DNA from 2 places in the Brevibacillus sp. DP1.3A genome. Region 2 is predicted to be linked to the other one. Evidence: riboswitches for the same ligand, from Rfam matches in the RefSeq annotation. Region 2 holds a riboswitch; the other holds the start of a gene.
What was found. Region 2 has a riboswitch for thiamine pyrophosphate ahead of thiC (phosphomethylpyrimidine synthase ThiC). Riboswitches for the same ligand answer to the same signal wherever they lie in the genome.
Positions count from the first base shown of each region.

Region 1 (6,922 bases), 500 kb from region 2:
TTTCACAGAAATGAATTGTTAGAACGCCATTATGCGATCCAGTCCGTTGGATTTTTATACGATGTACTGAAACCTCTTGCCTAGACATACACCTATTTCCTTCGCCATGAATATGACAAAGAGAGATGAAATGCGAAGGAGGAGGCGTATGCAAATCCACGTGGTGGAAGAAGGACAAACCTTAGCAAGCATCGCCGAGACGTACGGTACGACGCCGGAAGCGATCAACAAGGCGAACGAATTGCCAGATCCCAATAAGCTGGCAACTGGTCAGGCGATGGTGATCCCGATTGTAGGAAGCTACTATTGGGTCAAACAAGGGGATACGTTGTATACCATCGGTCAACGAAATCAGATCAGCGCAGCAGAGCTTGCTCGCGTCAATGGGATTTCTCCCTATAAACCGCTACAAGTCGGGCAAAAGCTATATATCCCGCCTCGCCCTAGACGAGCGGCTGATTTCAATGCGTATGTGGAACCGCGCCGCACTGTCCCGCCAGCGATGGAAGCGGATGTTCGAACGGCTGCCCCTCATCTTACGTATTTGGCACCGTTCAGCTTTCGCATCAAACGGGATGGAACCCTCGAACCACCAACCCTGAACCATTTTCCGGCGATCGCAAAAGAAAACCAAGTCCTACTTTTGATGGTCGTGACGAATTTGGAAAAAGGTCAGTTCAGTACGGAATTGGGCGCACTCATCCTGAATGACCAAGAGTTCCAGAACAAGTTGTTGGATAATATTCTCGCGACCGCCCGTGAGCTGGGTATGGGGGATATCCATTTTGATCTGGAAGCATTGCCCACAACAGGGGCAGAAGCGTATGCGAACTTTTTGCGAAAAGCAAGGGACCGTATACATGCAGCAGGGTTGATGATGTCTGTTGCGCTCGCACCGAAGACGAGTGCCGAGCAAGCAGGCAAATGGTATTCCGCCCATGATTACAAGGCGATAGGAGCCCTTGCCGATTTTGTCGTGATCATGACGTATGAATGGGGCTATAGTGGTGGACCTCCCATGGCGGTTTCTCCGATCGGACCGGTGCGGCGTGTCTTGCAGTACGCCATTACCGAAATACCAGCCGAGAAAATTTTGATGGGCCAAAATCTGTACGGATACGACTGGACCTTACCGTACGAGCGAGGAACGACAGCGAAAGCTCTGAGTCCACAAGCGGCAATTGCTTTGGCTGCACAGCATAATGCAGTGATCCGGTATGACTATCGCGCGCAGGCTCCGTTTTTTACGTACACCGATGATCAAGGCAAGCAACATCAGGTGTGGTTTGAGGATGCGCGGTCTATCCAAGCCAAGTTCAATCTGGTTAAACAGCTTGGTTTGAGAGGCGTCAGCTACTGGAAACTCGGTTTGCCATTTCCGCAAAATTGGCTGTTGATCGAGGAGAACTTTCGTGTCCGTAAGCGTGCATAGTCATCTGGCGTACACTCCATCGCGGGTTGTACGCCTTTTTTTCGAATGAAAAATCATGGTATGATGAAGAAGACAGTAAGGAAAAGGGGAGAAATCATGGGAGAATGCAAATTGGATCACAGCCATGAGGATGTACTCAAAAAACTGGCAGAACAAGCTCCACATCTGTCGGAGTTGCGTGTGAGTCAATTCAAAAATCAATTGAATGGCGAACTCAGCCAAGAGCGTCTAAACGAGCTGTTTCACTTATTGAAAAAGTATGACCTGGCAAGCCCTGAGGAGCGCCAAGAGCGCGAAAAACAAATGGATCACTTGTTTGGCTAAGCTTTATACATACATTTTTCGTGTTGCCCCCAAGTGGGAGAATCAGGCTGGAACCATGGTTCCATGCAGCGAGGAGTAACGATGGAAGACAGACTCTATTATCAGGATGCTTATACGAGAACGTTTTCGGCCCAGGTGACGAGGACTGGTGCCGAGCAAGATGGAACACCTTACGTGGTACTGAACCATACGGCCTTTTACCCGACTGGAGGCGGACAGCCTTCCGATCTGGGCGTATTGGAAGAAATTCGTGTGGTAGATGTGGAAGAGGTAGATGGCGAAATTCGTCACCGACTGGAAGCTCCCTTGTCCGAAAGCATAGCGGAAGTAACGGGTCACATCGATTGGGACCGCCGCTTCGATCACATGCAGCAGCATGCTGGCCAACACATTTTATCTGCGTCCTTCCTGGAAGTCGTGCAGGCGGAGACCGTTGCCTTTCACTTGGGCAAAGAGCGTGTCACCATTGATGTACGACTGGATGAGTTGACAGCAGATGTATGGGAGAAGGTAGAAAAGCGAGCGAATCAGATTGTTCTGGAAAACCATCCCATCATTGCGCGGTTCGTTGATGACGAGGAGTTGGCAACGCTGCCCTTGAAAAAACAACCGACCGTTACTGAAAATATTCGCGTCGTGATGATACCTGATTTTGATTACAACCCATGCGGAGGAACTCATCCAGCGCGTACGGGCGAAGTCGGGATGATCAAGATCTTGGGCTGGGAGCGACATCGCGGAAACATTCGTCTGGAATTCATCTGTGGCTGGCGAGCTTTGCGGGACTACAACCAAAAGCAAGCTGTCGTTCGGGATACGGCGAAACTGCTCGCTACCAATGAAGGGGAACTGATCGCACAGACGGAACGCCTCCTTGCAGAACGCGACGCCTTGAAGGCAAAATTGGCAGAAGTGGATAAGCAGCTCGTAGAAGTGGAAGTCAATCAACAACTATCTGCTGCTAGCCAACTCGGTCATTCTCGCCTCATTATGCGTACCTTCACAGACAAAACCATTCAACAGCTTCAACAGTTCGCACAGCTGGCTACTGCTCTGGCGCCAGATGCGATTTGCCTATTGGCTGCTACTACCGAGGACAAAATGCAAGTCGTGTTTGCTCGTGGGCAAGAAGTCAACGTAGCCATCAATCAAGTGTTGAAAGAAACTTTGCCGGTCATAAACGGAAAAGGTGGGGGAAATCCTGCCATGGCACAGGGTGGCGGTCAGTCAGTAGTGGATGCGGAAGAAGTATTGCTGCATGCTCGCAAACTGCTGGAAGCCTTACTAATGTAGATGAACTCGATTTAATAAAAGGAGGAATCCGCGATGAACTGGAATCCGGGAGATATCGTTCGCGTTACGCAGCGAACGGGTGAATATATTACAGAAGTATTGGAAATCCACGATTCGAAGCTGCTGGTAAAAGTGTTGGCAGTTACCAAATACCCGACCCAAGGCGATTTGCATTCTTCCTACGAAGTAGAGGTGCCGCTGTTTCACCAGCGTCCAGCACTCTCTTACATGGAAAAATTCATGACGCCTGTCCAAGGTGTCATTCGCTATAATGGCGCGATTCCAGACTACAAGGAATCTGTGCGCCAGGCGATGGAGAGAGAAATGGAAAAGCTTGCGAAAATGGCAGCTTGGGCAGAGCGTTGTCTCGTTGAGCTGGAAAAGATGCACAAGGAAGCCTTTACAAACACGAAATAGAGTGGTACTGTAGTACTCGAATGTACGACAATTGCATAGCTTTACTACCAAACGGGAGCCAAGCAACGTTGGCTGAGATTGTAACGAGTGTGTTACTGACCGTTGAACCTGACCTGGGTCATGCCAGCGGAGGAAGAGGTATTTGGAATCAGTATCACGTGTCGCATCCGAGCGGAACTATGCTTGTTCGCGTGCATGCATGATAAGACCACACTCAACCATCCGAGGCGGATGGTTTTTTTATGCCATTCGTCCCGTGAGATGGGATGGGTATACGGCTTCTTCTGTTTGTCTGAATCGACTCAGGCAGGCGGGAGAAGCCGTTTTTTTTCCAGAAGAAGGAGGTAATCAATGATTGTTCAGCTGAATGGGAAAAAAGTAGAGTTGGCGGAAGAGATCACGACAGTGCGGGCCTTGCTCGCTTCTTATTCCCTGCAAGAGAAGATTGTCGTCGTAGAGCGAAATGGTGAAATTATTGACCGCTCAGCGTACGAACAAACACCGATTGCAGACGGAGATCGCATAGAAATCGTTCATTTTGTCGGAGGAGGATGATCATGATGATGGATACATTAAAAATTGGACCTTACGAGTTTCGCTCCCGTTTGCTTCTCGGGACAGGTAAATTCGCTGACTTGGATACACAAGGGAAAGCAGTAGAGGTGTCGGAAGCAGAAATTTTGACATTTGCGATTCGTCGCTTGAATTTGGAAAATCCGCAAGAACCGAACTTTTTGGAAAAACTCGATTTGAAAAAATTCACCCTGTTACCAAATACAGCAGGTGCCTATACAGCAGAAGAAGCAGTGCGCATTGCCCGTTTGGCTAAAGCATCCGGCCTGTGTGACATGATCAAGGTCGAAGTCATTGGAGACCCGAAAACACTTCTCCCTGACCCGATTGGCACGCTCGAGGCTTCGAAAATCTTGGTAGAAGAAGGCTTTATCGTACTGACCTACACCAATGACGACCCGATCCTTGCTCGACGTCTGCAAGAAGTTGGCGTACATGCGGTTATGCCAGGGGCGTCACCAATTGGTTCCGGACAAGGGATTGTCAACGAAAACAACCTCCGCTTTATTATCGAGGATGCCAAAGTACCGATAATCGTGGATGCAGGAATTGGCTCGCCAGCGGACTGCGCGAAAGCGATGGAGCTGGGTGCTGACGGTGTCTTGTTGAATACAGCAGTCGCACTCGCTGACAATCCTGTCCTGATGGCAGAAGCGATGAAGCTCGGGGTAGAAGCAGGTCGCAAAGGCTTCCTGGCAGGCCGTATCGCGAAAAAACGTTACGCGTCTGCAAGCAGCCCGACTGAAGGGATGATTGAGTAGCGTGGATCGACTGACAGAAGCGGTAGAATCGATTGCCAGCCGCAAAGAAGAGCTATTCACTTTATTGGCAGAGCTCGTTTCTCATCCGACTGTGAGTCCTCCCGCGCGAAACAGCGATGCCGCACAAGGAGTAATTACCAACAGACTGCAAGCGATGGGATTCGAGGTCGATCGCTGGACGGTATATCCAGGAGACGACAATATCGTCGGTCGGTTATCAGGGAGTGCCTCTTCACAGGCAAACAGCTTGATTGTCAACGGGCATATCGATGTGGCTGAAGTCGGAGATGACACGGGGTGGATCTATCCACCTTTTGCTCTGACACATGGCAAGGATGGGCGCCTGTACGGCCGTGGTGTTGCTGATATGAAAGGTGGACTCGCAGCGAGCTTGTTTGCGATTCAAATACTGCGCGAACACGGAATCGAGCTCCAAGGTGATCTGCTCTTTCAATCCGTCATCGGAGAAGAAGCAGGTGAAGCGGGTACATTGGTAGCTATTGAGCGTGGCTATCAGGCTGACTACGCCGTTGTAGTGGATACGAGCAATCTCCAAATGCAAGGGCAGGGCGGGGTCATTACAGGCTGGATCACGATTGAGAGTCCGACGACGCTGCATGACGGAATGCGCGCACAGACGATTCATGCAGGCGGACGCGTTCGGGGAGCTTCTGCCATTGAAAAAATGACGAAGGTCATCACCGCTCTACAGGAGCTGGAGCGGGACTGGGCTGTCATGAAGTCCTACCCCGGCTTCCCGGCAGGAAGTAATACGATCAATCCCGCAGTCATCGAGGGAGGTCGTCACGCTGCGTTCATCGCAGACCGTTGCGCTCTATGGATTACCGTTCATTTTTATCCGAACGAATCCCACGAAGAGATTATTCGAGAAATCGAGGATCACGTCGGGCGTGCAGCTGCAGCTGATCTTTGGCTGAGAGACAATCCTCCAACATTCCGGTGGGGTGGACGTTCGATGATTGAGGAGCGCGGTGAAATCTTCCCTTCACTGGAGTTGGATACGAAACATCCGGGGTTAGCAACGCTGCAAACCGCATATGAAAGTCACATGCATCAAGCGCCTATCGTTAATATGTCGCCTACGGTGACCGATGCAGGCTGGTTTGCGCATGGAGGCATTCCGGCTGTACTATTCGGACCTGGTGAGTTAACGCATGCACATGCCGTTGATGAATCGATTGATCCTGACCAGCTCGTTCATTTTGCCCAGATCATGGCCCGATTTATTGCCACCTGGTGCAATACCCCAAAGGAAGCGAAGGAGTGAGTATCGCATGACAACCTTTACAGAGCGTTTGAGAAAAAGTGTAGCCCCAATCTGGGAGCGTGTTCATCAACATCCTTTCGTCACCGGACTCGGCGATGGCAGCCTGCCCGTTGGTGCATTCAAATATTACATGAAACAAGACTACATCTATCTGATTGATTACGCGAAAATGTTCGCGATTGCGAGCGTGAAGGCGTACGATCTGGAAACAAGCTCTCGCTTCGCTGCTTTGCAAGAATCGACGCTGAACACCGAGATGGAGCTGCATCGTCAGTATGCCGAGCGCTTTGGTATCTCTCGCGCGGAGCTGGAAGCGACAGAGCCTTCGTTTGTGATGCTCGGGTACACCAGCTACATGCTGCGTGTCGCTCATCAAGGGTCGTTGGCAGAATTGGTGAGTGCCCTGCTCCCATGCACGTGGAGCTATTGGGAGATCGGCAAGCGTTTGGCTCAAGTAGAAGGGGCGCTGGATCACGAACTGTACGGTGAATGGGTACGCATGTACAGCTCCGATGAGTTTGGGCAGCTGGCGATCTGGCTGATTGATATCATGAACCAATTGTCGGAAGGAAAGAGCGAGCAAGAGCTGGCCAAACTGGAAGAGTATTTTGTCAATACCTCCAAAATGGAGTACATGTTCTGGGACATGTCCTACAGAGAGGAAATGTGGCCGTGGGAGAACAACTAGCTTTCGCCGACGTCAGCTTTTCGTATGGCGACAAGCAGATTCTAGATCATTTTGATCTGCGTGTGGAAAAAGGGGAGTTCGTTAGCTTGATCGGTCCGAGCGGGATTGGGAAAAGCACCTTGTTTCAACTCATCGCAGGTCTTCTT
Region 1 covers NZ_CP085876.1:3,231,301-3,238,222, forward strand. The annotation lists gene HP399_RS15110 (thioredoxin family protein) at 1-84, shown strand, start outside; gene HP399_RS15115 (glycoside hydrolase family 18 protein) at 149-1,432, shown strand; gene HP399_RS15120 (hypothetical protein) at 1,529-1,756, shown strand; gene HP399_RS15125 (alanyl-tRNA editing protein) at 1,838-3,049, shown strand; gene HP399_RS15130 (kinase-associated lipoprotein KapB) at 3,083-3,466, shown strand; TPP riboswitch at 3,508-3,618, shown strand; gene thiS (sulfur carrier protein ThiS) at 3,818-4,021, shown strand; gene HP399_RS15140 (thiazole synthase) at 4,027-4,800, shown strand; gene HP399_RS15145 (acetylornithine deacetylase) at 4,793-6,088, shown strand; gene tenA (thiaminase II) at 6,096-6,776, shown strand; gene HP399_RS15155 (ABC transporter ATP-binding protein) at 6,761-6,922, shown strand, end outside.
Region 1: linked by a shared signal. The riboswitch ahead of thiS (sulfur carrier protein ThiS) and the one ahead of thiC (phosphomethylpyrimidine synthase ThiC) in region 2 are both predicted to bind thiamine pyrophosphate.

Region 2 (6,922 bases):
GCCCCTCGTCATTTGACGATGGGGTATTTTTTTGTGTGCAGCGCATACTACATGTACCTGCAACACCCTCTACATGTAGATTGCCTGAAAGGAGTGAGTCGTTCATGGCAGAAAAACGACCGTCTGCACAAAAACTGAAGGCGTCCAAAGCCCAGTCCATTGCGGACCGTACTGGCAAAGATGTCGAGCTGGCGCGAGACATGCAATCACGTGCAGATCAATCAGACATCGTCAAACATGGGCAGTAGCTATACAAGAGGCCAGCCACATCGAATCGGCTGGCTTTTTACTTTTCCACCTTCAATTCCCTCGGCACTTCTTCTATGCAGTTACAGATACTATACAAAAATAGCTGTGAAGGAGGTATCCGCATGCATACGGTGTGGAAGGGCTCGATCAGCTTCGGCCTCGTCAATATACCTGTTCGCATGTTTACCGCAACGGAAGAGCGCGATATTCGCTTTCGCCAACTTCATAAAGAGTGCAATACCCCGATCAAGTACACGAAAATGTGCCCGCACTGCCAACGCGAAGTTGATACGAGCGAAATCGTCCGTGGCTTCGAATATGAAAAAGGACACTTTGTCATGATCGACGATGATGAGCTGGAAGCCATTACGCCAGAAACACGCAGAGCCATTGAAATTATCGACTTCGTAGACTTGTCGGAGATCGATCCGGTTTATTTTCATAAAAGCTATTTCCTATCCCCACAGGACACTGGTGAAAAAGCATACGCCCTACTGCGCTCCGCCATGGAACAGACAGGCAAGATCGGCGTTGCACAGGTGACGATGCGCAATCGGCAAAGCCTGGCCGTTATCCGACTGTATGAGCATTGCATCATGCTGGAGACGATCTTCTATCCAGATGAGGTACGTCCCGTCAGTCAAGTCCCTGCCTTGCCGGAAGCCACTGTACCATTGGCCGAAAATGAACTGAAGATGGCAACTGAGCTCATTAGCAATATGACGATCCCTTTTGATCCCACAAAATATACTGATGAGTATCGATCCGACCTGCAAAAACTGATTGAGAATAAGCTGGAGGGTCAGGAGATCGCTACCGCACCTACCGTGGCAAGAACCAATGTCATTGATCTCATGCAGGCCCTAAAAGAAAGCTTGGAGTCTACAGCCGGTCAAGCCGCAGTCCCCATCAAAATCGAGCCTGAACCGACTCCGTCAAAGCCTGCGCGAAAACGCACCACTGCTGCCTCCTCGTCCGAAAAAGAGCAGGTATCGAAAAAGGAGACCGCAGCTAGTCCGAAAAAGACTACGTCTACAACCAAAACACTACGCAAAAAGAAGGCTACCCCTGTTTAATTGCACCTAAAAAAACCTGCCCACTATGGACAGGTTTTTTGCATTCACATCATGAAATCTAGTTTGGAACCATCTTCCTGCATGGTTCAATATGGATATGAACGGCGTTAATGCGGTGAATCTTGCGCATCTGCTCTTCAATTTTCTCGGTGATGGTGTGGCTCTCCACCACATTCAGACCTGGATCTACATGGATCACAACATCCACCAGCACGCTGCTGCCATGGTAGCGGGCTTTGATGTCACTGATATCCTTAACTCCCGAAATCGAGGAAATAGTAGCCCGCAGGTCCGCAAGCTCACTTTCGTCAAAGCCATCTGTCAAACGGTGAGTTGCTTCCCTGAAAATGTCCCAAGCAGTCTTCAAGATGATGAGACCAACAACAAAAGCAGCTAAAGGATCAAGCCAGTGCAATTGAAATTGTGCGCCAGCTACCCCGATAAACGTCCCAATACTGACGAATGCGTCTGAACGGTTGTCAGCGGCCGCTGCATTTAGTGCTTGGCTGTTTGTTTTAATGGCGAGCTTTTTATTATAGCGATAGACGAAAAGCATAATGACTGCAGTCGCAAGTGCTGTCCACCCTGCCAACAGGTCAGGAGCCGCATGCTTTGGGTCCAATAAGGATGGTACGGCATTCGTAACGACTTGAACTCCGACAAATAGCATAATAAATGATGCGACAAGTGCTGAAATCGTCTCCGCCCGAAAATGACCATACGGGTGATCATTATCAGGTGGTTTCCTTGCAATACGAAGCCCGATCAAAACAGCAATTGATGCGACGACATCCGTTGAGTTGTTAAGACCGTCGGCCATTAAAGCTTCCGACGCGGTGACATACGCAACTCCTATTTTTAATACAGAGCAGAATATGTAGGCGAAAATACTTACCCACGCTCCACGTTCTCCTTGTTTTAGATCCGAATAGACATCCATACCTCATCACCTCAAAAATACTTCTCCAACCTGCTTCAACAACGAGAAAAATCAAAGCGCTGGAAGCAGTTGCTTTTTTTCGAACTTCATCGTAACAGATAGGATTCATGTGGGTCTACAGAAACAGTTTTAGTTCGATTCATGAGAATAGGGGGAAGGAAAATGTGTTGCACACCCGCAATTTTTTCACTGGAAAATTTTCCTTGAAATTAAATGGACTTCCCGTTATCCTATTCTTGCAATCCAAAATAAAAAAAGCACGGGAGCTTGGAAATCACCAGGCTGAGAGGATGGTACTGTGCCATCGACCGTTGAACCTGAACTGGGTAATGCCAGCGGAGGAATGTCATATACGACACGAAAAGATACGTGTATCTTTAGGATACTCGTTTCTTCTCTACTCTCGCGTTGGCGTCGCATGTTGTTTATGCGGCGCTTTTTCGTGGGATGTTTCTTTCGCCTCCCTAAACGGTTCTCGCTTTCGTGCAACCAAAACAAGGAGGTTTTTCTTATGTCATTGGTGTCATCTTTTCCAGGCAGTCGCAAAGTATACGAAACAGGTAGTCGCGCGGACATCCGAGTCCCGATGCGCGAGATTTCCCTTCATCCTACCGAAGGATTGTCTGGCTCCACACCCAATCCCCCTCTTCGCGTGTACGATACGAGTGGCGAGTATACCGCAACGGGTTACGTTCCTGACATTGAAGCAGGACTGCCCTCCATCCGCCACAAGTGGATCGATGAGCGAAATGATGCGGAAACGTATGTCGGTCGCGAACCACAACTAGTTGACGACGGCATCCGAAACGAAGAAAAGGCAGCCACCCTCCCTACTTTCCCTCGAGAGGGCTACGAACCAAAACGGGCAAAGCCAGGGAAAAATGTTACCCAGCTTCATTATGCCCGAAAAAATATCATCACACCGGAAATGGAATACGTTGCCATTCGCGAGGGTGTCTCCCCTGAATTTGTGAGGGCAGAAATCGCCGCTGGACGTGCGATCCTCCCTTCTAACGTCAATCATCCTGAAAGCGAGCCGATGATCATTGGCCGCAACTTTCATGTCAAAATCAATGCCAACATCGGAACGTCAGCTGTAAGCTCTTCGATGGAAGAAGAAGTTGAAAAAATGATTTGGTCGGTCCGTTGGGGTGCCGACACCATTATGGACCTTTCCACGGGAAAACATATCCACACCACACGGGAGTGGATTATCCGCAACAGTCCCGTTCCAGTCGGTACCGTCCCGATTTATCAAGCACTTGAAAAAGTAAATGGGAAAGCCGAGGATTTGACATGGGAGGTTTACCGAGACACCTTGATTGAGCAAGCAGAACAAGGCGTTGATTACTTCACGATTCATGCTGGTGTTCTATTGCGCTACATTCCTATGACAGCTAACCGTGTTACCGGTATCGTCTCTCGCGGTGGATCGATTTTGGCCGCATGGTGCCTGGCCCATCATGAGGAAAACTTCTTGTATACGCATTTCGCTGAAATTTGCGAAATTCTGAAGGCCTATGACATTTGTGTATCCCTCGGAGATGGACTACGTCCTGGCTCTATCGCGGATGCGAATGACGAGGCGCAGTTCGCAGAGCTTGAAACATTGGGAGAACTCACAAAAATTGCGTGGGAACACGACGTACAAGTCATGATTGAAGGCCCCGGTCACGTCCCGATGCATCTCATTCGCGAAAATATGGATAAACAGTTGTCCATTTGCCATGAGGCTCCTTTTTACACACTTGGACCACTCACGACCGACATCGCTCCCGGCTATGATCACATTACTTCAGCGATTGGCGCCGCCATGATTGGATGGTTCGGAACAGCGATGCTCTGCTACGTAACGCCCAAGGAGCACCTCGGCTTACCCAATAAGGAGGATGTCCGCAACGGTTTAATCGCATACAAAATCGCAGCGCATGCCGCTGATCTCGCAAAAGGACATCCGCGGGCAAAACAACGAGACGACGCCTTATCCAAAGCTCGTTTTGATTTTCGCTGGAACGATCAATTTAATTTGTCTCTGGACCCAGAGCGCGCCCGCGAATATCACGACGAAACATTGCCAGCAGAAGCCGCCAAGTCCGCTCATTTTTGTTCCATGTGCGGACCTAAATTTTGCAGCATGAAAATATCGCACGACATTCGTCACATCGCCAATGAACAAGGGTCTGCCCAAGTTCCCACCATTCTTGCAGGGATGCAGGAAAAATCCCGTGAGTTCCGCGAACAAGGAAGCCGTTTGTACCAGTCGTAATGAAGGGGGATGCCTATGGAGGAAGCCAGTCGTTTACGAGAAAAGATCATTCGATTAGAGGCTGAGCTAGAGCAATCTAAACAACAATTGCGGCTGATTCAACAGGACTGCAGCCACGTCTATATCGAAACTCCACTTACGCGAACATGCTCCAAGTGCCTGCAAACCGAAAGCCTCTACTATTAATAGAAAAAGGTCGAAATCCCGTTGGAGGATCTCGACCTTTTTTCTTGCTTATTTCGTCATTCCGACTTGCAACGGAAGTCCTTCTTTATAATAGAGAGAAGGCGATAGCAGAATGAAGAAAATATGGACATGTAGAAAGCCTTGGTTCTTCAAAATGCCGTGTATGGCACTAGCAATCGCGTCATGTTGCTTTTGTTCACGCGGAAACATCATGATCTCTACAGACAAAGGACTGTTCGTCAATTGATCTACCTGAAGCAGCTCCAATTTCACCTTTTCCTGAGCGACCTCAGCAATTTTGGAAAACTCTTCTATAAGAATCTGAGAAATGGGCTCTATGTCTTGCTTCGCAAAGCCTTTAAACCGAAGAAACGGCAAGTCAATTCCTTCTTTCGTAAATAAGTTCGCACAGTCATTATAAACAAGTCTCTAATTATATATCAATGAAAAAAGGATTAAAGAAACACAAACATTCCCAACCCGAGCGAGACACAAAGAGGGCCATATCAGAGAGTAGCTTCCTTCCCATGAGGTGTGGTGGACGTACCACGGAAGGAGGAAGCAGCTCAACCAGATACAGCCCAATGCGCTAACCCATCAATTACTTTAGATACAAGTAGTATAGCTCGAATTCAATACTTAATCAATAAAAAAGTTTCGTAAAATTCCTACAAATACCCATGCGACTTCATTATTTTAAGCTGTTTTTAGAAATTTCAAATAGAGGACATCCCTCGATTCATGAGGGATGTTGTTCACTCCAGCACACATTGATCAGTAGGTATATCAACAATTGCTTGTATGCTTGGTTGTCGTAACGTATAACCCTCTGTCCATTCTGCGAAGTTCACTTTCACAGTAACATTTGGTTGTAGCCAAATCGCTCCTCTATTCCTTTCGGGTTTGTTAAAGAAGGGCATATCCTTTTGTATGAGTGGCACGATCCTCTCTGTTAGTGCCATCCAATCGTTCCGCGTTAATCTCCCTGCCCCTGCATGTCCAATATAAAGTAACCTACCTTCTGAATCGTATAGCCCCAACAGTACTGCGTTTACGATGTTGTCTCGTATCGTTACTCCTCCTACAACCGCTACGATATCCCGATAGTATTTTTTCTTTTGCCATTGTTTTTCTTTACGCCCAATAACATATTTGCTGTTTAGATCTTTCATGATAATGCCTTCCATGCCTTGTTGCTGAATGACAGTAAACAACGCTTTTCCATTATCGTGGTTGGAAACTAATTGGATATGGTCATTCGTCACGATTATTTCTTGTAGGATATGAATCCTTTCTTTCAATGAACGCAGATTGATCCACTGCTCGTCGAAAAAGATGACATCAAAAATCATATATGTAATAGGAACTTCTTTTCGCACATGGCTAACTTTCTCCAAACGTCTTATTCCATCCCGTCGCATCACTTCATGAAACGATGGTTTTCCGTCCGGTCCTAATGCAATAATTTCTCCATCTACTATGACAGATCGAGCTTTGCAGTACGAATGAATGTCTGCTACTTCAGGAAAATGAAAAGTCCGTTCATTTAACCGACGATTAAATAATCTCGTTTGATGACCATCAAAGTAGGTCAGTATCCGGACACCATCCCACTTCACTTGGGCAATCCAGTCTGATCCTTGAGGAATTACGTCACATAATATTGGCTCCATCGGAATGATTGGATGCATGGTTCACCTCAGGTCAATAAAATACCCTCAATCGTTCGAAGGTTCTTCCTACTATTATGCTAGATCAGGGGATATATCATACCAAGTGGACTTAGGCGGGAATCATTCTTCTACCAATTCATTCCAACCCAACAAGTCATTCACGATGGAGTCCAGCTCATTACGTAATGGATTACTCGACCACATATAAATGATCCGTGACAGATTCAATCATTGGTCCAATGTCTTTGAGCATGTCACGATAACTTCCGCTATTTTTCATCGTCTCCAACGCCTCCTTCTCTCTCCAGATACTTACGACACCAAAAAAGGGATTGTCCGTTTCTAAGCTAGGCTCCATGAAATATACATCTACACTTCCTGCGGCTTTATTGAGAGGAACAAGTACATTTCGCCCTATTTGCCTCAGTTGCTCCTCCATTCCCTCTTTACTACTGATTGTCACCACTCGAACAAACATCATCGTTCCTCCTTATCTAATTAATTATCTAGTTAACGAATCGTGCTTTTTAAC
Region 2 covers NZ_CP085876.1:2,727,565-2,734,486, reverse strand. The annotation lists gene HP399_RS12675 (hypothetical protein) at 105-248, shown strand; gene HP399_RS12670 (non-homologous end joining protein Ku) at 372-1,325, shown strand; gene HP399_RS12665 (cation diffusion facilitator family transporter) at 1,384-2,265, opposite strand; TPP riboswitch at 2,515-2,627, shown strand; gene thiC (phosphomethylpyrimidine synthase ThiC) at 2,777-4,531, shown strand; gene HP399_RS12655 (hypothetical protein) at 4,547-4,717, shown strand; gene HP399_RS12650 (DUF1904 family protein) at 4,766-5,095, opposite strand; gene HP399_RS12645 (ATP-dependent DNA ligase) at 5,473-6,408, opposite strand; gene HP399_RS12640 (putative quinol monooxygenase) at 6,581-6,871, opposite strand; gene HP399_RS12635 (RrF2 family transcriptional regulator) at 6,901-6,922, opposite strand, start outside.